DNA from 2 places in the Paenibacillus sp. 1781tsa1 genome. Region 2 is predicted to be linked to the other one. Evidence: riboswitches for the same ligand, from Rfam matches in the RefSeq annotation. Region 2 holds a riboswitch; the other holds the start of a gene.
What was found. A riboswitch is a leader RNA that binds a small molecule or an ion and turns the genes downstream of it on or off. The one in region 2 is predicted to bind ZMP and ZTP.

Region 1: another riboswitch for ZMP and ZTP. It lies ahead of NKT06_RS28675 (TIGR01440 family protein); the one in region 2 lies ahead of NKT06_RS08350 (GNAT family N-acetyltransferase).

The regions. Positions count from the first base shown of each region.
Region 1 is NZ_JAMYWY010000001.1:6,382,081-6,394,597, reverse strand. It holds gene NKT06_RS28705 (FtsW/RodA/SpoVE family cell cycle protein) at 1-130, shown strand, start outside; gene NKT06_RS28700 (FtsW/RodA/SpoVE family cell cycle protein) at 433-1,653, shown strand; gene spoIIR (stage II sporulation protein R) at 2,619-3,278, shown strand; gene NKT06_RS28690 (L-threonylcarbamoyladenylate synthase) at 3,534-4,772, shown strand; gene NKT06_RS28685 (manganese efflux pump MntP) at 4,967-5,527, shown strand; gene NKT06_RS28680 (low molecular weight protein arginine phosphatase) at 5,586-6,158, shown strand; ZMP/ZTP riboswitch at 6,255-6,336, shown strand; gene NKT06_RS28675 (TIGR01440 family protein) at 6,478-7,071, shown strand; gene NKT06_RS28670 (serine hydroxymethyltransferase) at 7,343-8,590, shown strand; gene upp (uracil phosphoribosyltransferase) at 9,016-9,645, shown strand; gene wecB (non-hydrolyzing UDP-N-acetylglucosamine 2-epimerase) at 9,696-10,853, shown strand; gene NKT06_RS28655 (AtpZ/AtpI family protein) at 11,040-11,294, shown strand; gene NKT06_RS28650 (ATP synthase subunit I) at 11,287-11,664, shown strand; gene atpB (F0F1 ATP synthase subunit A) at 11,710-12,517, shown strand, end outside.
Region 2 is NZ_JAMYWY010000001.1:1,846,288-1,858,804, forward strand. It holds gene NKT06_RS08325 (hypothetical protein) at 1-365, shown strand, start outside; gene NKT06_RS08330 (hypothetical protein) at 386-934, shown strand; gene NKT06_RS08335 (GNAT family N-acetyltransferase) at 934-1,473, shown strand; gene NKT06_RS08340 (YfiT family bacillithiol transferase) at 1,520-2,044, shown strand; gene NKT06_RS08345 (GNAT family N-acetyltransferase) at 2,078-2,590, shown strand; ZMP/ZTP riboswitch at 2,624-2,705, shown strand; gene NKT06_RS08350 (GNAT family N-acetyltransferase) at 2,859-3,332, shown strand; gene NKT06_RS08355 (VOC family protein) at 3,637-4,020, shown strand; gene NKT06_RS08360 (class I SAM-dependent methyltransferase) at 4,241-4,960, shown strand; gene NKT06_RS08365 (SDR family NAD(P)-dependent oxidoreductase) at 5,030-5,782, shown strand; gene NKT06_RS08370 (response regulator transcription factor) at 5,968-6,657, shown strand; gene NKT06_RS08375 (sensor histidine kinase) at 6,654-7,658, shown strand; gene NKT06_RS08380 (ABC transporter ATP-binding protein) at 7,775-8,530, shown strand; gene NKT06_RS08385 (ABC transporter permease) at 8,527-10,452, shown strand; gene pgsA (CDP-diacylglycerol--glycerol-3-phosphate 3-phosphatidyltransferase) at 10,648-11,187, shown strand; gene NKT06_RS08395 (winged helix-turn-helix domain-containing protein) at 11,378-12,517, shown strand, end outside.

The DNA of each region.
Region 1 (12,517 bases), 4.5 Mb from region 2:
GGGGATTGTGATGAGTATCAAGGTTCACACGGAAGAAAACGAGGATATTCTTGGCTCTGCGGAACAACCGAGTATTACCGATTTGGTGATGAAATTGCTAAGACGCAAGCCATCCCAGCAGGAACAATAACGTTCTCGGAATTAAAAAAATCTGGGGATAACAGCGATTGGTCATCGTAGTGTCAGTGTAAATAATCCTTAGTTTAACTTATATATATAACTACAGAACCCTGGAACAGATCAGCCCTATTGACTTAGGGAGGAATGTTTTGGGGTTTTATTGTTTTTACGGTGGGAGACAGGCCATTGAATGGTTTAATTGTCATCCTGAAGCAATCCTGATTTCCATTTTATTATCCAATTATATACAATGGTAATATTGAGTTCAATTGGAAATCATAGAATGTTAGATTCAGGGGGATGGACGGAGTCATGGTGAGAATGTTGAAAAAGATGGACGGTGTGATTCTCTTCATCATGCTGTTGCTCATGATTATTAGTGTATTTGCAATTTACAGCGGAACGCAAACAGATGCTCACCTGGCGAGTCACCATGTCAAAACGATTTATTTCTATGTGGCTGGATTCATTGCGGTGCTTGTCATCGGGCTTGTGAATTACAAGTTATACGTGAAATATGCGTTTTATTTGTATGGGTTGGGAATTATACTATTGATCCTGGCCAATGTACTGGGCAGTTCGATCAATAATGCCAACGGCTGGCTGAAGCTGGGCGACAACTTTTCTTTTCAACCGGCAGAGCTGTTCAAGATGATTCTGATTCTTTTCCTTGCCCATTTGATTGTGAAGAGACAACGAGGCACGCTGAAATTTTGGAGAGATATTGTGCCGATTGGCTGCTGGGCGTTTATTCCATTTGCTCTGGTTATGGCTCAGAATGATCTGGGAAATGCGCTGGGGTACGTGGTGATTCTGGCTGCGGTATTCTGGATCGGCAATATGAGGCTGAAGCACGCATTGATTGCACTGGCGATTGTGGGAGTGACCTTCTTTGGCTTTGTTAAAGCCTATACGTTCTATCATGATGAAGTGTTCACCTTTCTTGAAAAGATAAAAAGGGAACATTGGGCGGAACGGATTGATCCTTGGTTGGTACCAGAAAAGGCTACCTCCAAAGCTTCCTGGCATACGAAAAATGCAGGTTTAGCCATCGGATCAGGGGGCATCATCGGCAAGGGTTATTTGCAAGGAACATCCGTTCAGAGTGGACGAGTTCCCTATACGTATTCGGATTCCATTTTTGTCGTGATCGCAGAGGAGTTTGGCTTTGTCGGTGCATCCGTACTGATTCTGTTGTACTTTATTCTGATTCAACGGATGGTGTGGATTGCTCTGAGTTGCAGAGATCGCGCGGGACCCGTCATCATTGTAGGTATTATCGGAATGTTGTTGTATCAGGTGTTTGAGAATGTGGGGGCGTTCCTCGGGCTGATGCCGCTCACAGGCATTACGTTGCCATTCATCAGTTACGGGGGCACCTCCCTGCTCATCAACATGGCTTGTATTGGTGTGGTCATGAGCATTAAGTTGTATGGTCAGGAGGAAGAGGATGAACTTCTCATGGGGGAGCAGCAACCTCGGTTATCGGAACGTTTATGGAATATGCTCAAGAAAGAGAAAAGTGCTGTGTAACTGTTGAGTTGGTGTAGTGAAAAGAAAAGCTGTGGAGCGTATAACGTAATTGTTCATTGTTCGTAAGAATGAAGAGGTTGATTTGCCCTGTAACCAGGTGCGGATCAGCCTTTTTAACATGACTGGTGAGCGAATGTATATCCTAGAATCGATCGCTCTAAAGCGTGTCTTCAAGCCTGCTGTAAGCCGAAGTATATGATGCGTATCTAGGAGTCAACATCAGAGTGTTGGTATGGTGTGGATCTTCAGGTGCCTGCTACTAGAAGTTAAGAGTTAAGAGTTAGGAGCTAGCGAACCTGACACATCTTATTCGGGGATTTGGAGCGCTTGGAGAAAGCTAAGGAATCAGAGACACGTTATATCAGCATAAACAGCCTTTTGTAGCATGTTGGTCAGATGATTTTGGGAAATAACGTGTCGCGTGTTCCTTACAATTTCAAAAGAAGACCTGAAGGCCGAATAAGACGTCCTCGGTTCCTTAGAACATCGACTGGTCCTTCGCGAGAATCGTTCGCCAGAGTCATTCGTCAGGGTTAGCTAGTACAGTCTTCAAGGCTATTTGAAAGCTGACATTCGTCATCGCATAACTTGCCTGAGTTTAAACACAGATACTAGTAGTACATGCTCAAAAAAAATGTTTTTTAGTAACGTTTGAGTATAGTTCCAGTAACGAGAAGATGAGATGAAGCAAGAAATGGAGTAGTGGAGTGGAGGATAAACTACGTGAGCAACTGGAATGTTTCCGGGGAAAACAACCTTAATAAGGCCCGCTTATTTCGGCTGAGAATTTCATATCCAACGTTGATGATGCAGCTAGGCATCCTTCGTAATTAAAAGCAAACTTTTTGAATAAACTCTAGTAGATTTATTGCAAATGATAGGTTTATTTCCGTCTCTTCCGGACATACTGATAGACATGAGAGAGTTGCAGGTCGCGTGATCAGAGAGCCGAGGGGGAGAACGGAATGAACAGACGAATTGTAAAGCAAATTGGACTTATTATTGTATGTCTTATGATGATGATCATGATGTGGGAAGGTCAGAAAACGGATGCAGCTGTGGCGGCCACAGCGATTCCTGAACAATCGATCCGCTTGCGTATTCTAGCAAACTCGGATGCACCGGGAGATCAATTGGTGAAACGCGAGATTCGGGATGCTGTCGTTGCTCAGATGGGCGAGTGGGTAGGCGAACTGGAGAATCCGCAAAGTCTGGATGAAGCGCGCCATGTCATTCGTGAGCATTTGTCCGAGATTGAAAATAGAGTAGGAGAAGAGCTGGCCAGTCGCGGTTTGAAGTATGAGTATCAGGTGGAATTGGGTTCTGTTCCGTTCCCAACCAAGCTATATGGAGGCACCGTGTATCCTGCCGGGGATTATGAAGCGGTTCGAATCACGCTGGGCGAAGGCAAAGGTCAGAACTGGTGGTGTGTGTTGTTCCCGCCGCTGTGCTTCATTGATGCAGGAACCGGGGATGCACTGGCGAAACCTTCAAACGTATCAGCCGCAGCGGCTGAACCTGGAGATGTAGATGCATCTGTGCAGGGAGAGACACCGGAGGCGAGATTCTTTCTGTGGGATATGGCTGTGAAACTGTGGAGTTGGGTCACTGGATTATTCGCATAACAACACATTTATACTATACATAAGGGTGGCTTCAATTCAGGGAGCTGCCCTTTTGATATGAATTGGCGTTGAAGCTACAGTAAGACTCATGCGTGGAGCGAAGTATGAAGGGCATCCGAGGCGGGACAGGTATGTTATAATTACTTATATTGAATATGGAGTATGAAGCGAAGTGAACAAAGATGTGTATGGAGTGTGAGGTGTTTTTCTCACGTGCACAAGTAACCTATTATGATGTTTAGGAATGATGGATATATGAATAGAGAGAATGAGCAAGTGCAATCCACCTCAGAAATGGGAAATGACATGGAGGTTCATGACAAGGGAACTCCAGCAGAGATGGTCACAGTCAATTGGGATGTGCGCGTTTTATTGAACAATGAGGATGATCATGGATTGGGTAATATTGAATTAACGGATGTGAAAAAGGGGAGCGCCCATCAAAGGGCGCTCGACGACTTGCAGGCTGCCGCAGCCTGCCTTCGTCAAGGTCAGACGGTGGCCTTTCCGACCGAAACGGTCTACGGCCTGGGTGCGGATGCGCGTAGCACGGCAGCCGTGGAGGCTGTATTTGTCGCCAAAGGCCGACCTTCCGACAATCCACTGATTGTGCATATCGCGCATCGGGACCAGTTGGACGCTCTGGTCACGGAAGTGAATGAGACAGCCGAAGCGCTGATGGCGGCCTTCTGGCCGGGACCGCTGACGCTGGTGCTGCCGGTTAGGCCGGGGGCGGTGTCTCCGCGTGTCACCGCTGGTCTGGACACGGTGGCCGTGCGCATGCCGGACCATCCGGTGGCCTTGCAGTTGATCGCGGCGGCGGCATGCCCTGTGGCTGCGCCAAGCGCCAACCGCTCCGGGCGGCCAAGTCCGACACTCGCGTCTCATGTGCGCGAGGATCTGGATGGCCGCATCGGCGGCATCGTGGACGGCGGCCCCACCGGGGTGGGCGTCGAGTCCACGGTGGTGCAGGTCGGTGACGACGGTACCGTCACCATCCTGCGCCCTGGCGGCATTACGGCGGAACAACTGTCCGCCGTTGCCGCCCGTGTCGCCACGGACCCCGCGCTACTCGCGGAGGGGGCCGATGGCGTGGGAAGCCCGGCGCCGCGCTCGCCGGGCATGAAGTACACGCACTACGCACCCGCAGGGGCGCTGTGCGTGGTGGAGGGGCCGCCCACAGCGGTGGCGGCCTGGACCAGCGCCGCCCTCGCAGAGGCGGCGCAGCGCGGAGAGCGCACCGCCGTGCTGGCGTTCGCCGAGCACGCGGAGCAGTACCGCGCCGATGCCGTGTTCTCGCTGGGTGACGCCAGCGAGCTGGAAGAAGCGGCGCGCCGGCTATACGCCGCGCTGCGCAGTTGCGATGAGCAAGGCGCCACATATATTGTGGCTGAAGCCTGCTCACGCGAAGGGCTGGGAGCAGCCGTCATGAATCGGCTGCTCAAGGCCGCGGGTAACCAACTCATCCAAGTTGGCGACCCACAGCCCTTCTAATCTCTCCTGATCATACAGTCAGGAGAGCCACTTAACTTTTTTCCATAACAAAATCAATTAAAACATCGTATCCACCTGCCCTTATGCATCATGGATATGGAGTAGATACGCAACGTTTACCTTTCATCGGTCATGTTTAGGTCCTTGTCCGCATATCGTGTACAAGAACCTTTACGTGACTTGGGGGTATGGGGATGTGGGATGTGTCTGCCCATGTAGGGCAGTTGGTAACCATTTTGATCATGGCTGTTGCGCTTGGCCTCGATGCGTTTTCGCTCGGAATCGGAATTGGCATGAAGGGCATTCGGCTGAGGGATGTATTGCGGATCAGTACAGTAACGGCGCTATTTCATATCATCATGCCGCTCATCGGCATGTATATGGGCAAATACGTCAGCTCGCTGCTCGGTGACATTACGACGTATGCAGCAGGTGGATTACTTATTCTGCTGGGTGGTCATATGATTCTGAATGCATTCCGTGAAGGTGATACCAAGCTGGTGGACCACCGTTCCCTGCTCGGCGTTATTTTGTTCTCCCTCAGCGTAAGTGTGGATTCGTTCTCCGTTGGCGTTTCCTTAGGGATGTTTAGCAGTAATCTAATCTTGACCGTACTTGCCTTTGGTGTATGTGGCGGGGTGATGTCGGTTATGGGTCTGCTATTAGGCCGTCGGGTGAGTCAGAATCTTGGGGATTACGGTGAGGCCATTGGTGGCGCAATCTTGCTTGCGTTTGGACTTTTGTTTATATTTTAAAATAAAACGTGAGACATCATATCATTCGCATCATATGTAAAATGGGGAGGCTAACACAATGAAACATATTTTATTCGTATGTACAGGCAATACGTGCCGCAGCCCCATGGCAGAGGGGCTTTTGCGAAAGTTGGCATCGGAGCGCGGCATTCAGGTAGAAGTCCGTTCCGCAGGTGTAGCAGCTACGTCGGGTATGCCGATCTCCCGTCATGCGGAAGCGGTTTTAAGAGATCATAACGTTGAAGGTCCGCCTCATTCCACACAGCTTAGCGCTAACCTGGTCGGTTGGGCCGATCTGGTTCTTACACTAACGCGGAGTCATAAGCAGCATGTCATGCAGGTATTTCCCGACTCCGTTCACAAAACCTATACATTAAAAGAGTATGTGGAGGACGACAAGCAGGTATTAAGAGATGTTCAGGAGTTGGACAGCCTGTTTGCAACGCTGGAGATGAAACGTGCCCTTGGTCAAGAGATTCTGGCATCAGAGCGCGAGCGAGCCATTGAGATCAGACAACGCATTCCAAGTTTCGACATCTCCGATCCTTTTGGAGGCAGTCGTGATGATTATAATATCGCTGCGGCCGAGATTCGGACGGCATTGGACCGGCTTTTGGATAAGCTGGGATAATTCTGATCCTACGGGGCAGGTTATAGAAACAGGACGCGTGATGTAAATTAACCGTTGATTTTAGCCGCGGGTTGTTTTATGATGAAGGGGAAAACAGGGATCCGGTGTAACTGGCGACGAAGTGGGCATAACCACGATGGAGCACCGGAACAAACGGCCGGTCGCCTGGGCAAAAGAGCAATTCTGCGTTACCCGCAGACTGCTCTTTTTTTCGTCTTTCATCTGATTATTCGCTATAATAGTACCTGAGATGCCGTGCAAGAATACGAAGGACAGCCAAGAGACAGCGGGCATGATTTTATCGGGAGGCGATGATAGGATGACTATAGAGTTAGATTCAGAACAAGCCGGATTGCAGGAACAGACCGCATCCATTCTGCATGAACTGGCGCTTGCCGGACAGCTTGGGCCTGGACAGATCGTTGTGATCGGTACAAGCACAAGTGAAGTTGCAGGTGCGCGGATTGGTACGAGCGGTGCCATTGAAGTGGCGCAGCAGCTTCTTGCGGGGATACGCGAGGTGCAGGAGGAATTCGGTTTTGACACGGTATTCCAGTGTTGTGAGCATCTGAACCGTGCGTTGGTCATGGAACGTTCTGTGCTTACTCGACTTGGATTGACCGAGGTTGGTGCAGTACCCGTGCCCAAGGCCGGAGGTTCAATGGCATCCGCAGCATATCGTTCGCTGACCGATCCATGCCTGGCTGAATATGTGCAGGCCCATGCGGGAATGGACATTGGGGAAACGATGATTGGCATGCATCTCCGGCATGTAGCCGTACCCTTTCGTACAGCGCTCCGCTATGTTGGAGATGCCCGCGTGACCACGGCGCTTACTCGTCCGAAGTTGATTGGCGGCGAACGAGCGGTGTATCGTATGGAAGAACAACCAGATTCATCATTTTGTGACTGATATCTTCAACCAATATAAAGCTAAATTATACTTTACACGAAAACGGAGAGTGCAACACCAATCTGAAGAAGCGAAGCGTTCGCCTGAAAGCTTTCCGAAGGAAAGCTACATCGGAAGCATACGCTATCCCCGGATTTTCCCCTTATTATAAGTGAGTTCAGAAAAATCCGGGGATAACAGCGATCGGAAGATGGTGATGCAATCGAAGTCAGGAATGTAACCACTGTAGTTTCGCTTTATAACTTCACTTATACCTGGGAGGAATTTAATCATGGAACAATTGCGCAAGAATGACCCGGCAGTACTGGAAGCGATGAATCTTGAACTGAAACGTCAACAGAACAACATCGAACTGATTGCATCCGAAAACATTGTAAGTGAAGCAGTAATCGAAGCATTGGGATCTGTTCTGACCAATAAGTACGCTGAAGGATATCCAGGCAAACGTTACTATGGTGGTTGTGAGCATGTGGACGTTGTTGAAGACATTGCGCGTGATCGTGCCAAAGAATTGTTCGGAGCAGAACACGTGAATGTTCAACCTCACTCCGGAGCACAAGCGAACATGGCAGTATATCTTGCAGCGTTGAAACCTGGTGATACTGTACTTGGTATGAACCTTGCCCATGGTGGACACCTCACGCACGGTAGCCCGGTTAATGCTTCCGGTTTGCTGTACAACTTTGTAGCATACGGCGTACAGGAAGATACATTCCTGATTGATTATGATGAAGTACGCAAAGCGGCTTTCAAACACCGCCCTCGTCTGATCGTTGCAGGTGCAAGTGCATATCCGCGTACCATTGATTTTGAAAAGCTGGCTTCCATCGCCAATGATGTAGGTGCTTTGTTCATGGTGGATATGGCTCACATCGCGGGACTCGTTGCTGCTGGTCTGCATCCAAACCCGGTTCCACATGCGCATTTCGTAACAACAACAACACACAAAACGCTGCGTGGACCTCGTGGTGGTATGATTCTGTGCCGCAAAGCGTGGGCAGCAGCGATTGATAAAGCGGTATTCCCGGGTTCCCAAGGTGGCCCTCTGATGCACGTGATTGCTTCCAAAGCGGTAGCATTCGGAGAAGCTTTGCAACCAGAATTCAAAACATATGCACAGAACGTTGTGAAAAACGCACAGGTTCTGGCTGAAACACTGATCGCTGAAGGCTTGAACATCGTATCCGGTGGTACAGATAACCACTTGATGCTGATCGACACACGCAGTGTGAACATCACAGGTAAAGAAGCTGAGCATGTACTTGATTCCATTGGTATTACCGTGAACAAAAATGCAATTCCATTCGACCCTACAAGTCCGTTTGTAACGAGTGGTATTCGAATCGGTACACCTGCTGCAACTTCCCGTGGGATGAACGAAGAAGCGATGGTAGCGATCGGTAAGATCATTGCCAAAACATTGAAAAATCCTAAAGATACGGCGAAGCTGGATGAAGCCCGTGCAGAAGTGACTGCACTGACAGACCAATTCCCGCTCTATACCGACCTTAAATACTAAAAAACTTTGCTCATGGTGTTTGTATTTGAGTTTCTCTAAAATGGAATACAAAATAACGAAGCAGACAGAATGAGGCCGTAGAAGCGAAGCGCTCGCCTTTATCCCCTGATTTTCTCCTTTTATAGAAGATCAAAAAAATCAGGGAATAACAGCGATCGAAGGAGCATTCTGGTGGCGGAGTGCAATTGTATTTAACATTTTCCTTATCTCAATGACATAACAGCAGGAGCAAAACAGGACCGGATGGATCATTTTCCGGTCCTGTTTTTTATAGGATTCGGTATTCTGTAATGATTGGGTGCCCTTTGATGGTGTAATTCGTTGTTGGTGATGATATAATATACAGGATTTATCGAGCCCATGAATGGTGGCTAGGTATATTTGGAAATGCTGAACATGAAGAACTTACCGGAGGGACAAAATTAATGGGAAAATTAGTAATATGTGATCACCCTTTGATTCAACACAAACTGACGTTTATACGCGACATGCGTACGAATACGAAAGATTTTCGTGAATTGGTGGATGAAGTAGCAACGTTGATGGCTTATGAGATTACAAGAGATGTTGAACTGGAAACGATTGATGTACAGACACCTGTAGCTGCAACACAAGGTAAAGTCATCTCTGGACGTATGCTCGGACTGGTGCCGATTCTGCGTGCAGGACTCGGAATGCTGGATGGCGTTGTGAAATTGTTGCCAGCGGCAAAAGTTGGACATGTTGGTCTGTTCCGTGACCCGGAAACACTGCAACCGGTAGAATACTACACCAAACTGCCTACAGACGTGACAGAGCGTCAATTGATCGTAATTGATCCGATGCTTGCAACTGGCGGTTCGGCGATTGCAGCTATTGACGTGCTCAAAAAACGTGGCTGTACCCAAATCAAGATGATGAACCTGGTTGCAGCACCGGAAGGCGTTAAAGCTGTGCAGGATGCACATCCCGATGTGGATATCTATGTAGCAGCATTGGACGACCGTCTGGATGATCATGGTTATATCGTTCCAGGGCTTGGAGATGCAGGAGACCGTCTATACGGCACTAAATAAGCATATCGCATGCTTGTAATCGGAACTTATAGAAAAGGGGCTTTGCTCGAATGTCCAAGAAAATTAAAGTCATGACGATCTTCGGGGTGCGTCCAGAAGCCATCAAGATGGCTCCGCTTATTTTAGAATTGCAAAAACACCCTGAGTCTATTGAATCTATTGTTTGCGTAACTGCGCAGCATCGCCAGATGTTGGATCAGGTACTTGAAGTTTTCGACATTCATCCCGATTATGATCTGGATGTAATGAAAGACCGCCAGACATTGAATGAGATTACAATTCGTGTTCTCGGTGGTTTGGAGCCGGTGTTAGCTGAAGCCAAACCTGATATTGTACTGGTTCACGGAGATACATTAACTACCTTTGTAGCGAGCTATGCAGCATTCCTGCAACAGATTCAGGTAGGGCATGTAGAAGCGGGGCTGCGGACGTGGAACAAGCTGTCTCCATATCCCGAAGAGATGAACCGTCAGCTGACGGGAGTACTGGCTGATCTACACTTTGCGCCTACGGATTGGTCTTCTTCCAATCTTGCCAAAGAAAATAAATCGGAGTCTAGTACGTACGTCACAGGCAACACGGTAACAGATGTGTTTCAATATACAGTACGGGAGGACTACACACACCCGGTACTTGATTGGGCCCAAGGCAAACGCCTTGTGCTGATGACAGCTCATCGCCGTGAATCTCAAGGCGAGCCTCACCGCAACATTTTCCAGGCCGTCAAACGGATTGCCGACGAATTCGAAGATATTGCCATCGTGTACCCGGTGCATCCAAGTCCTGCTGTGAAGGAGCCGGCTCACGCGATTTTGGGGAATCATCCCCGTATTCAATTAATTGATCCGCTAGACGTGGTGGATTTGCATAACTTTTACCCGCACACTCACTTGATTTTGACCGATTCAGGCGGTTTGCAGGAAGAAGCACCTTCGTTTGGTGTGCCTGTGCTCGTATTGCGCGATACGACAGAGCGCCCGGAAGGTATTGAAGCTGGAACGTTGGAACTGGTAGGTACCGAAGAGGAACGTGTGTATGAACGGACCAAAGCTCTGCTTACAGACAAAACCCTGTATGCAAGCATGAGCCAGGCTGCTAATCCATACGGTGATGGACATGCTTCGGAAAGAATTGTCAATGCGATTCTGCACCATTTTGGTGTAAATAGTGAGCGTCCGGAATCATTTCACAGAAAATTCAAAAAATAATACAATTTTTCTGACGGATTTATAAAGGGCATAGCATACAGTTAAACTGTACGGTTTACGCGGGTTTATGGGCTTTGAGGGTCTGTATTCCCGTCGTTTTCCCCTTTAAAACGCTAAAATCATTCAATTGACAAAGGCTCTCATCATTCAGTAAAATTAACTGGGATTGCAAGGGTGGCGTGGAAAATGGCCGATTCGAACAAACCAAATTCATCCCGTAACCATGACGATAATGTATGGAAAGCGATGGGGCTCGTGACAGCTTTTGGGATCGAGATTGCCATTCTCGCTGTTGCCGGATATTACGCTGGCTCCTGGTTGGACAAGACCATCGGAGGTAACGGAATATGGATCGCCGTAAGCGTTCTCTTTTTTCTTGCGGCAGGCGGTGTAAGCATCTACTTTATCGCGAAAAAATTCATGGGGGAAAGTGATGAGTGAACTAACCAGATACCGCAGATCGATGACTGTTTTCATCATGTACTTTCTTATGATTTGTTTTCTCGCAGCGGCCTTTATGCCACGTGTGGAGACAATTGCTTTGGGACTAGCCCTGGGTACAGGAATTAGCTGGATCAATGCATTTTACTTGGGCTACAAAGTAAGGAAAATGTCTGATGATGCGGCAGAAGGTAACTTGAAGCGTGTGAACCTGGGATTTTTGACAAGAGCGGCACTCGCTGTGCTCGGTATATTCATATCGATGCGCTTTCCGCAGTACTTCAATACATATGCGGTTGCAGGCGGTCTCGTCATTGCACAATTTTCCTTACTGATTATAGGGATTGTCCATTCCCGCAGAGCAGAGTGATGTTAAGGGCTGCAGCTTTCAAGTCGAGAAAGGGGTGAGAAAAATATGCATGAAGCTCCAATTATTATGCTTGGCGGATTTCGACTGGATCTATCTGTTCTGTTGATGCTGGTAGTTACAGGTGCAATTGTTTTTATTTTTGCTGTACTGGCAACACGGAGATTATCCGTTGAAAATCCCGGCAAGCTGCAAAATTTTATGGAGTGGGCAGTAGAATTCGTCCGCAATCTGATTTCCAGCACAATGGATATGAAGAAAGGTAAACATTTTATCTCTCTCGCTCTTTCCATGATTATGTTCATTTTTGTAGGGAATATGCTCGGCCTTCCGCTCGTGGCTGTATCTGAGGTAACAGATGTTAATCAGGCACAGGTATTCGGTAAGCCGATTGTTACAGCGGTGGAGGCGTTTGAAGAAGCGCATGCCAAGGACCCTGAAGCACACCCACACGTTGAACTGGCTTGGTGGAAATCACCGACAGCCGACTTGTCTGTGACGATGGGACTTGCTCTCGTAGCGTTCCTTGTATCTCATGGACTAGGATTGTTCCGCAACACAAAAGGGTATCTCCAGCATTACCTTAAGCCATTCGCCTTGTTCTTGCCAATCAACTTGATTGAGACGGCATCCAAGCTGTTGACACACGGTATGCGTCTATTCGCGAATATCTTCGCGGGTGAGGTACTGATCGCAACGATCCTGAAACTGACCACATTCAAAGTGTTTGGTGCTATTGCAGCAATTCCGCTACTCATGGTGTGGCAAGGATTCAGTATCTTTATCGGCGCGATCCAGGCATTTGTGTTTGTTATCTTGATGATGGTGTACATTTCACAGAGCATCGAGACGCACG
Region 2 (12,517 bases):
AACAGAAATATAAAATGATATCAGAAGATGGCAGTTATTATTGTAGAACCGTTGCTTCTTCCCAGGGAGCATGGCAAAACAGTCATGTACATATCAGTCTAACGGAGTTTTATGTGGTGCAATCCGGATGGATTGCTTATGCCAGTTATGGAGACGATCAGGTGTTTTCCATTCGAGTGATGCGTGAAGGAGAGCATATGATTGTCCAACCTGGAGTCCACCACAATATATACATGTCTGCACATAGCACGATCCATACAATCAAACATGGATTAAATACATTCAGTGATTGGATGGCATCACCTGAGTTGGATAGGGTAACTCAATCTGTAACAGAGAAGGAGCTGCTCCAGAAGTATGATTAACCAGACGGAGGATCAGGCAGATGCGTAAAAGAACAATATTTTGGATTACGGGAATAACGATCATTTTTTTGGTGACTCTGCTCATCTACAGCTATGTTATTCCAAGTGTGAATGCCAAGGATGTTGTGATGGCAGGGACAATCAGACAGATTGATACAGATGCAGTGGAGGTAGAGTTAGAGATAACGCGAAAAAGAGAAGACCAGGATCAACATATGGTGTATCCCGTTGTCCCGGGCTGGGGAGGGGTCACATTCACGGATGAACTAGATGATGCGTGGTACATGCCTTCGTCTGTTGGCAGCTCCTATTTTGATCAAGTCATTCTGGAAAAGTATCTGAAGGGCCAGGGGAAAACGAGGAAATCAGCTGATAATCTGATAGGATTTGCGATACCTGATGAGTTAGGGAGTTACAAGTTGCGATTTACGCTCAGATCCTTGGATGGAACGACTCAACCGCTAAAGAATCCCATGGTGTATTATGTTCACAACGAGCAGTTGTTGGGGAAGGATCTAAGTTGGGTTACGGGTGAAAATCTGGAGATCATTAAGGAGTATGCAGAGTGATGAGAGTATATGAATCAAACGGAATCACCGTACGTTTCTTGGAAACAGAAGATGAACACCAGCTGGTGAAGTGGCTGACTGACCCGGAAGTCCTTCAATACTATGAAGGCCGTGATCGGCCGCATGATCTGGAGCAGGTAAGAGAACATTTTTACAATCAGGATGATGATGCTACCCGTTGTATCGTTGAGTATGGAGGACATCCGATTGGATACATTCAGTTCTATGAGCTTGAGGAAGAAGAACGAACGGAGTATGGTTATGGAGACACGGATGAGATCATCTATGGAACGGATCAGTTTATTGGTGAGATAGATTATTGGAACAAAGGTATCGGAACATTGCTGGTGCAATCCATGCTGGCTTATCTGACTCATGAAAAAGAAGCCCGTAAAGTGGTTATGGACCCTCAATCCTGGAACTTGCGAGCGATATCCTGTTATGAGAAATGTGGTTTTCAAAGGATTAAGCTGTTGGAGAAACATGAGCAGCATGAAGGACAGATGAGAGACTGCTGGCTCATGGAATATGCTCCTTAGATAATTAAAAGTTATTTTGAATCATACAAACAAGGAGGAATAATAGATGGACGAACGATTTCCGATAGGACCATTTGTACACACAGGTGAAGTTACCTTGGCACAGCGGGAGAAGTGGATTCAGGACATTGCTGAGTTGCCTGAGCACGCGCGAGAAGCGGTAAAGGGACTGAGTGAAGAGCAATTAAGTCTGCCCTATCGAGAAGGCGGATGGATGCTCAAACAGGTCATTCACCACATGGCAGACAGCCATATGAACAGTATGATTCGTTTCAAATTGGCACTGACAGAGGATACACCTACGATTCGACCATATTATGAAGAGCGTTGGGCTGAACTGAGTGATTCAAGGGACCTGGATGTTGAGTTCTCGCTTCAGATTCTGGATGCACTTCATCGTCGTTGGGTGTTTCTGTTAAACGCATTAACAGATGCAGATTATGCCAAACAATTCTATCATCCCTCATCGCAAGAAACAACGAGACTGGATTATAATCTGGGCATGTATGCGTGGCATGGCAAACACCATGTTGCGCATATCACATCGCTTCGAGATCGACTGGGAATATAGTTAGGCAAAATATCTTATTAAGGAGAATCATTAATGACTGTACATATCAGATTATTAAATGAGAGTGATCCTGTAACCATATCAAAGGCGTTTCAGGAGCAGGGGTGGGGGAGATACGCTGAGCAGTATCTTCATTACTTGGCTGAACAACAGAATGGGGACCGTGTAACCTTGGTAGCCGAGTTGAATGGAGAATTTGCTGGGTACGTGAATGTATTGTGGCAGTCCAAATACCCGTCTTTCAGGGAACAAGGCATTCCCGAAATTAACGATTTCAATGTGCTGATCAAGTTCCAGCGCCAAGGTATTGGTTCACGGTTGATGGAACGAGCAGAGGAAGTTATTTCGGAACGAACGGATGTAGCAGGCATTGGTGTAGGTGTGTTTTCCGATTATGGCAAAGCGCAAATTTTATATGCCCATCGCGGATATATACCGGACGGTCATGGTGTCCACAGACACGATCATTACATTCAGCCAGGTGAAGAAACAGTTATGGACGACGATGTTGTGCTTTATCTTACGAAGAAATTAAAAGGCATGTAATAAGTGTGAGTCATGTGTACTGGTTGTTAAATATCGATTGTGTGTGACTGGCGTAAACGTGGAGTGAACCACGAGGAAGCACATATATTATATGCCGTACGCCTGGGCAAAGTGTTTGATCTTTTGATCAAACACTTTATTTATTATTCGGGTACGAAAGGACTGGTGGCGGCAATGAAAATGGCGTTTGCTTTATTTGATCGAATGACAAGTATGGATTTGGCTGGATTTTATGAAGCTGTGATCTTTAAGGGGAGGGGGTGGAAAGATGACTATTCGTCTTTTTCAAACGATTGATCAGCCAGCAGTGCTGAAAATGATGACGGATCATGATTTTCAATTCCCTCCGTTTATACGCGAACAGTATCCTGCGCGCTGGGATTTATTTTTAAATATGAAGGATGAACGGATCAGTGCTTATTATGTCATGGTTGACGAAGCAGATGTTGTGATAGGTCATGCTGGTTATATCTTTCAGCCTACGGTTAACCGATATGAAATTGTTGGCGTTGTTACATGTAAATCACACCTTCGACAGGGTGTAGCCCGTACACTAATTACTGAAATATGTATGAAAATAGCTAAATTTGGATGTAGTGATATCATGCTTTACACACTTGATCATGCAGAAAATGAAGCAGCGCTCGTATTTTATGAACGAATGAATTTTCAAAAGGAAGGTGTTGATATGAACTATTATACCTCGGGGTTCCATAGGCTGGCTCTTGTCAAAACACTATAAGTAACTTCAAGTAATCCACTTCACTCAAAATCTGATCTTGATTTGTTAAGCTAATTTAACCTATCTGTATAGTGGAGGGGAAGCTTCCATTCTCCAAAGTAGGATCGCTACATCGGTCTGATCAGAAACTTCGATCAGAGCAGTGTTTAAGTAGTGGAAGCATAAAAGTTTACTTCAGTTTAAGTGTAGTGTACTTCCAAAAAAAGATAATGAAAAAGCCGTCTTGCATGTTATACTCTATTGGAATTTGAGGAATGATAAGCAGGATGTTGAGAGATTAGATGATCAGAGGAGTGAATGATGCATGTTTAGCAAAGTCGGCCAAATTATGTTGTATGTCAACAATCAGGATGAATCATTGGCATTTTGGACGGAAGTTGCAGGATTCCACATTGTGGATGAAGTAAACCTGGACGAGGGTATGAGATGGATTGAGATTGCGCCCACCCCAGATTCGCAGACGAGTATTATTCTCCATGACAAAGAGTTCGTCGAACGGATGTCAGCGGGGGTAAATCTGGGCACACCTTCGTTAATGTTCTTCACCGAAAATCTGGATCAGTTATATGCCGACTTGTCTGGTAAACATGTAACGGTGGGAGAGATTGTCGAGATGCCAACCGGGCGTGTTTTCAACTTTGCTGATAATGAAGGAAATTACTTTGCAGTCTTGGAACGGGCGAAGTAAGCTACAACTTAAAACCGCTACGGTTGTAAGCGATCGACATTCATGTCGGTCGTTTTTTTGTTGGAAAAAAGCTTCTGTTTTGGAGTGGAAAAACACAAGAAAAATAGAGAATTAATGGGTAAAAATGTTATAATAGAGTGTGGCTGACTTAATGAAAATGATGAGGAATGAATAGTCGGAAATGAAGGTTCGGATGGAGAGTATAAGGAGGAATGTGGTTGTGGAAAGGACGATTAAAAGTGTACAGGATCTATATGATATGCTCGATGCGGACTTCAGATCTGCCAAGCAATTTTGGGAGCCTTTTTATGAGGATCGGGACAGCCCCATCCCCTTTTTCCCTAACAAACCGGATGAGAATCTGGTAGCGCATGTGAACGCAGGTCTGCTGGCAGGCGGCAAGGCATTGGAACTGGGTTGTGGCCCAGGCAGAAATGCGTTGTATTTAACCCGCCAAGGATATCAGGTAGATGCTTATGATCTTTCCGAGACAGCTATTGCTTGGGCTAAGGAAAGGGCAACAGAAGAGCAACTGGACGTGCATTTTGAATGTCGCTCCGTGTTCGAACTGGCCCCGGAGCAAGAATATGATCTTGTCTACGACTCAGGTTGTTTGCACCATCTGTTACCTCATCAGCGGATTCCTTACATAGAGATGATTCACCAAGCGCTCAAGCCCGGAGGATACTTTGGAATGACTTGTTTTGCTCCTGGTTTTGGCGGTCAAGGTGGGCCGGAGAGCGTCATGGACGATTGGCAGGTATATCAAGAGAAGTCGATGCGAGGTGGTCTTGCGTTCACGGAGGAGAAGCTTCGTTATTTACTGCAAGATCCATTTGAATGCGTGGAATTACGCCCAATGAAGGCGATGAGCCAGGATGAGAATTGTTTTGGATTACCGATTTTGTGGGTGACCATGTGGAAGAAACCGGGCGTTTAGTTATAGATTTATAAAGTCATAGGTTGAAGTTTAACCAATATCGCATTGAGCGAGAGAAGGCGGGGGAATATGGGAGAGAGGTATTTTATCATTACAGGTACATCCAAAGGAATTGGCAAACAGCTCGCGGAGTTGTTGTTAGCCAGGGGAGAATGGGTCTATGGCATTTCACGCGGGCATTCGGACGAGTTGGAATCAAGCGAGGAATGGAGCGGGCGTTACCATCATGTTCAGTACGATCTAGCCGACCTGAGCGGGATTGATGATGTGGTTACATATCTATTGGACCAAATCCCAACTCAGGAAGCTGATTGCATTGGACTCATTAATAATGCAGCGATGCTGGAGCCTCTAGGACCCATAGAACAATGCAGTGCGGCAGAGATAAGTCAGAGTCTTAACATCAGTCTTGCAGCGCCAATGATATTGACTTCATCTTTTATTCAACAAACCAATCACCTGTCCGCCAGACGTAAAATTGTTAATCTCTCATCGGGTTCGGGAAGTTATCCCGCGCCTTCAATGGCAGTGTACTGTACATCCAAGGCAGGTATGAATATGTTCACCCAATGCGTATCTTTGGAGCAAACGGGTCGACAGAACCCTGTTGAGATCATTGCTTTTGATCCGGGGATGGTCGATACGGAGTTACAGGCTGCTGCACGAGGCAAAAGTGCAGAGGAGTTTGCGCTTGCAGGCATGTTCAATCAAGTATATGAAGCAGGGCAATTAAGATCGCCACGAGATGTAGCGATGCAGTTGATCGAGCGGATTGACGAACACAATGATACAAGCAATGTTATACACCCTATTGAGAACTAATATGTTATACGTATTTCGGATCGTTTTCTTTACGAAGTATGGATACCTTTTGATATAAGCCCAACTTACCTGTACACTGGAATCAGCGATCTAAAGAACGATTTGTAACGGTAAAGGTGATCCTGCAACAACGGAGTCTAATTACCTTATTCAACCTTAGAAGATCAGAAATGTGGTGAAATCTCTTGTTTAAAATTATGCTCATTGAAGACGATGAATCGTTATTCAATGAAATCAAGGAACGTTTGTCCCAATGGTCGTATGACGTGTATGGTGTGCAGGACTTTGGCAAGGTATTGCAGGAGTACAGCGTAATTCAGCCGCAACTGGTTATTATTGATATTCAGCTGCCCCAATATGACGGGTTCCATTGGTGTCGGATCATTCGCTCGCATTCCAATGTGCCGATTATCTTTTTGTCCTCACGGGATCATCCTGCGGATATGGTCATGTCCATGCATTTGGGTGCAGACGATTTTATCCAGAAGCCGTTTCACTTCGATGTATTGATTGCCAAGATTCAGGCAACTCTGCGGAGGGTGTACAACTATAATACAGAGCATATTGAACTCCGGACTTGGCGCGGTGCTGCAATTGAATATGTGAAAAATACACTCACTTGCGGGGATGAATCTGTTCTGTTGACCAAAAATGAGATGTTCATCCTTAAAGTGCTGGTCGAGCACAAAAATCAGATTGTTACCCGTGAGGAACTCATCCGGAGCTTGTGGGATCATGAACATTTCGTGAGTGACAATACGCTGACGGTTAACGTTAATCGGTTACGGAAGAAACTTGAACCCATCGGCTTGGAGCGGTACATTGAAACCAAAGTAGGTCAGGGGTACATGGCAACGGAAGAGGCAGAAGCATGATCGGTAAGTACATACGAGAAAGGGCTAGTTGGTTATGGCTACTGGTAAGCATGCAACTTATTATTTTATTGGTGGCCTACTTGGACTCGTCCATTCCATTCCAATCTGTGGTGTATATCGTAGGACTGAATGTGGTGGTATGCCTTGTTTTTATCTGGGCGAGATTCCTGAAAGAGACTCGTTTCTATAAAAAATTGAGCATCTGGGATCATACCTATGATCTGGGAGAACTCGACATCGCCGAAAGTCCATATGAGCAGATCGTACATGAGGCTCTGAGTTCCCAGACACAGCGATATCGTAAGGAGTCATCACAACATTTTATCGCCCTGGAACAGGAGAAGGACGAGATGTTGTCCTGGATTCATGAGGTGAAGACCCCACTAACTGCATTGCAACTGATGATTGAGCGTTTGCCAGATGACAAGTTACAGAGCCAAATGACATATGAATGGTTACGAATCCATCAGTTGCTGGATCAGCAGCTTCATCAGAAGCGGATTCCGTTCATGCATAATGATCTGTTCATCGAAGAGACGGAATTTGAACCGATATTGAATAGCGAGATTCGAGCGCTGAGATCATGGTGCATATCCAAGGGCATTGGCTTTGATGTATCTTTAATGGTATCGCGTGTACTTACAGACAGCAAATGGTTAGGTTTCATCCTCCGGCAGTTGTTGAGTAATGCGGTGAAATATAGTGATTCATCGGACATCCTCATTGAAAGTCGGGAACAGGATGGACATGTCATACTGATGATTAAGGATCACGGGCGAGGGATTGAGACTCAAGATCTGCCGCGTATATTTGATAAAGGATTTACGTCTACCCGAGGCAGAATGGATGGAGCGGCTACTGGTATGGGGCTGTATCTGGTTCGTCAGGTGGTCCAGACGCTTCATATGCGCATTCATGTAGAATCTTCTCTTGGCGAGGGCACAATCGTCACACTTATTTTTCCGCGAAAAAACGACATGGTGCATCTTGCAGGCGTGTGACAACAATGTCACATGCTTTTTGGTTTTGTTCGGTGAATCACACGATAACACTGCACATTCCGCCTATGATATAGACATGAGCATTTTGCAGAAGTTCAAAGAGGAGTGAGTGGGATATGTGGATACTGGAAGCCAAAAAAATCCATAAAGTCTATGGGAATAAACTGAATAAACAGGAAGTGCTGAAGGGGATTGATCTTGGGGTAAGCGAGGGAGAGTTTGTTGGTATTATGGGGCCTTCGGGTTCGGGTAAAACGACGTTGCTTAATGTACTTTCTTCCATCGATCGGGTGAGCCAGGGCACGATTGATATTGAAGGCAAGGAATTCACCGGAATGAAGGAGAAACAGCTGGCTGAGTTCCGCAAACATCATCTGGGCTTTATTTTTCAGGAATACAATCTGCTGGATACCCTTACGGTGAAGGAAAATGTGTTATTACCACTCTCGATTACGAGCATTCCAAAGCAGGAGGCACACCGGAAGTTTGAACAGATTGCCCGTGAACTGGGAATCTACGAATTGAAAGACAAGTATCCATCTGAGATTTCGGGTGGGCAGAAGCAGCGAACTTCGGCAGCACGAGCATTTGTCCACGAGCCGAGTATCATTTTTGCGGATGAGCCAACAGGAGCGCTGGATTCCAAGTCCGCTTCGGATCTGCTAGGCAAGTTAAGTGAGATGAACAGCACCCGAAAGGCGACTATTATTATGGTTACCCATGATCCGGTTGCCGCAAGTTATTGCAGCAGAGTGATCTTCATTCGAGACGGTCAGATCTACACCCAGCTGAATAAAGGAGACGAGTCCCGGCAATCGTTTTTCAACGATATTATCAAAACCCAGGGCGTATTGGGTGGTGTGCAGCAATGAGCTTGAATTATATTATCTTCCGTAATCTCAGGAAAAATCTGAAGAATTATTATCTCTATGTTTTTGCGCTTGTGTTCAGTGTGGCCTTATATTTTTCCTTTGTGACGTTACAGTATGATCCTTCCATGGATGAGGTAGCAGCTTCAACGAAAGGTGCGGCGGCTATAGGCGCATCTTCGGTACTGTTAATCGTCATTGTCGGCATCTTTTTGCTCTATGCCAATACAATCTTTATCAAGCGGCGTAGCAAAGAAATTGGATTATTTCAATTGATCGGACTGACGAAAGGCAGAATTTTTGGCATTTTGAGTGCGGAGAACAGTATTCTCTATTTTGGCTCCATGGCTATCGGTGTGTTAATTGGGTTTCTTGCGTCCAAGCTGGTATTGATGATATTGTTCAAAATTCTCGGTGTGGATGCGATTACGAAACTGTACTTCTCTCCGATGGCACTGATGCAAACGGTGATTGTCTTTACGATAATGTATTTGCTCATCATGCTGATGAACTACACTTTTATCAAGAGACAGAGCATTCTCTCACTCTTTCGGGTGTCGGCCACTACGGAACAGCAGGTGCAGAAGATGTCTGTCGGACAGATGATTGTTGGCGTCTTGGGCATTGCCCTGATTGTGTATGGATACTTCATGTCTGCACGGCTGTTCAGCGGTGAGGCAATGGATATGCAGCAGTTGATGTATACGATGATTCTGATTCTCTTCTCGGTCATACTGGGCACATACCTGTTCTATAAGGGTTCGGTAAGTTTTATCTTTAATCTGATTCGCAAAAGCAAAAACGGCTACCTATCCATTCATGAGGTGTTATCGTTATCTTCAATCATGTTCCGCATGAAGTCTAATGCCTTGCTTCTCACGATTATTACAACCGTATCTGCACTTGCGATTGGCATGTTGTCACTCAGTTACATTTCGTATTATTCGGCAGAGGCTCAGGCCAAGGAAAGCTTGCCGGAGGATTTCTCTTTTGCTCAGGCGGATGTGAAAAATCGTTTTGTAGCGGAGTTGGAACACAAACAGATTGCTTATGAAGAGAAGCATAGAGAGCCTATTTATATTGAAATTGATGCACAAGAAGTGATGGATGACTCCATGACGGAACAATACCTGTTCAGTAGTGTGCTGAGTGACAACATGGTAGATAACATTGATGTGCAAGCGGGTGAAGTGGTCTTCATGGGATACGGAAATGCCATTCAGCAGTTAATTTCCATTCAGGAGAAAGGTCCAATCGTCTTGCACGGGTTGAAACATAGGCTGGCACAACAACTGATCGGAACAACCAAACATGGCGTCCTTCCCGCGTACTATACTGGGGGCACGCCTGTAGCGGTCGTGGATGAGACGGTATATCAGCAACTGAAGCAGGACATCGATCCCGAGCTGCAGAAAGCCGAGTGGACTGACTACTATGGTGTACGTATTGTGAACGAGGGGCAGGCTGAAGATGCATATGCCGTATACAAGGAGCAGCAGTTGGAAGCCCCAAGTTTCTCCCAAATTGAGTTCAGAAATAATCAACGTAACACGATGGGCCTAATTATGTTCATTGTTGGATTCCTTGGTTTGACGTTTTTAATTACATCAGGATGTATCCTGTACTTTAAACAAATGAATGAGAGTGAAGAGGAGAAGGGCAACTATACCATTCTGCGAAAGCTCGGATTTACGCAAGGCAATCTGTTGCGTGGAATTCAGATCAAACAATTGTTTAACTTCGGTATTCCACTCATCGTGGGATTGAGCCATAGTTACTTTGCCGTGAAATCAGGTTGGTTTTTCTTTGGCACGGAGCTGGCGACACCTACGGTCATTGTCATGATAGTCTATACATTGTTATATTCGATTTTTGGTCTGTTGTCCGTGTGGTACTATAAACGGGTGATTAAGGAAGCTTTGTAGAATTGGGATCAGGCGTATGCTGATATAACAAAATAGTTTGAGTAAAGGGCAGCTGTAATATATACAGACTGTTCTTTTTGCTTTTTCTAAGAATATTACCTTGTGAAAAAAAGGATGATAATGGAATTGAGTCGAAATGATGATAGAGTCCATGGTTCTGATTCATGTATAACGGGAAACGAGAGGAGATTTTCAATGAATCTGGCAAATAAAATCACGTTGGCTAGAATCGCGTTGATTCCATTGTTTATGATCTGTTTCCTTAATCAGCATAGCTTGATGTTTGCACTAGTTATATTTGCAGTAGCGGCAGGTACGGATAAACTGGATGGATATGTAGCGAGAAAATATAATCAGATCACGAATCTGGGAAAGTTGCTTGATCCACTGGCGGATAAACTGTTGATTGCGGTAGCGCTGGTCATGATGGTTCAGGAGAATATGATCAGTTCATGGATTGCTGTAATCATTATTGGGCGTGAAATTGTCATTACTGCATTACGAATGGTAGCAACAGAGCAGGGCATTGCTCTTGCAGCAGATCGATATGGCAAGATCAAAATGGTGCTTCAGGTGGCAGCCATCATTGCCATTTTGTTATACAATGTTCCGTTCAGTTTGCTGACTGAGGTGCGGGTTGATGTAATTTTATTGTGGCTGGCGGCAGGAGTTACGCTGTTATCGGGATTGAATTATATTGTAGTAAACTATAAGTTGCTACAGACAGAAAAATAGAAGAGCCAATCGGATAATGGTTCGATAATCCAATGTTACCCTGTACACAATGTGCAGGGTTTATTTGTCGTTGATTTCCGTTCAAAAATATGTGGGGCATATGTATTGTTCCTTGTATACTTAGATTATCTAAATATACATACAATGAATCGGAAAAAAGTGCACCATGGTGCTGATTCAGGAGGATCTCATGCAACAGGAACATACCGCTGGTCTCCACGTGGACTGGCTTCAATTTATGATTTTAACAACCAAACTGGAACTTCCACCCTTGCCAGCAGATACAATGGACCGTCCACGGCTAAGTTTGCAACGCAAAGAATTGTTCCAATCCAAAGTCACTTTGTTGACTGCCCCGGCGGGTTCAGGGAAATCAACACTTTTAGGTAGCTGGGTGAGAAGTGAAGCCGTTCATGCAGCCTGTGTTTGCCTGGATGATAAAGATCAGGACCCACTTCAGTTTTGGCTCTACATTATTCATGCACTGGATCGAGTGAGTAAGGAACTCTGCGGAGATGTACTGCCACATTTTTTGCAACGGTACCCGATAGACCCCAGGTCGGCATTGATATTATTGTTGAACCGCGTTGACCAGACCAATCAACATACGCTGCTCATTCTGGATGACTATCATGCAGTAACCCAGCCCAAGATTCATGAACAGATGCAATACTTTATTGAAAATCTTCCCTTATCCATTCATCTAGTTCTGTCTAGTCGCACATATCCTCCGTTCAAGCTTGAAAAGCTGCGTCTGAGAGGTGAATTGAAGCAATTTACACTTCAGGAACTGGCATTTACGCCAGAAGAGGGCATTGAATTTTGCCAAGAGATTATGCAATTGGATATTGCCGGGGGAGATGCGCGTGGTTGGGTACAGCAGACGGAGGGTTGGGCTGCCGGATTGAAGCTGCTCGCTTTATCTCATGCATGGGGTGGAAACGCGTTGGTCAGCCCTATGAATTCGATATCGTCACCTCTGTCTCGTGAAGATCATGGAGCAACTGGCGAGAGGACGATTTCGGATTACCTGCTTGAAGAGGTATTCCAGCGTCAGTCACCGGAAATGCAGCAATTTCTGCTCCGGACAGCGATCACAAGAAGAATGAACAGCAGTTTATGTCAGGTATTAAGTGATATGCAGGAAGCTCCACAATTGTTAAGGCAACTGGAGAAGGAACATCTTTTTCTTGTTCCACTTGATCGGGAAGCGCACTGGTATCGTTATCATCATTTGTTCTCTGCATTTCTAAAGCGTGAGCTGGATCGTTGTGGTGCTGAACAAGTTAATGAATTACATGCTCTTGCTGCACTTTGGTATGAACAACAA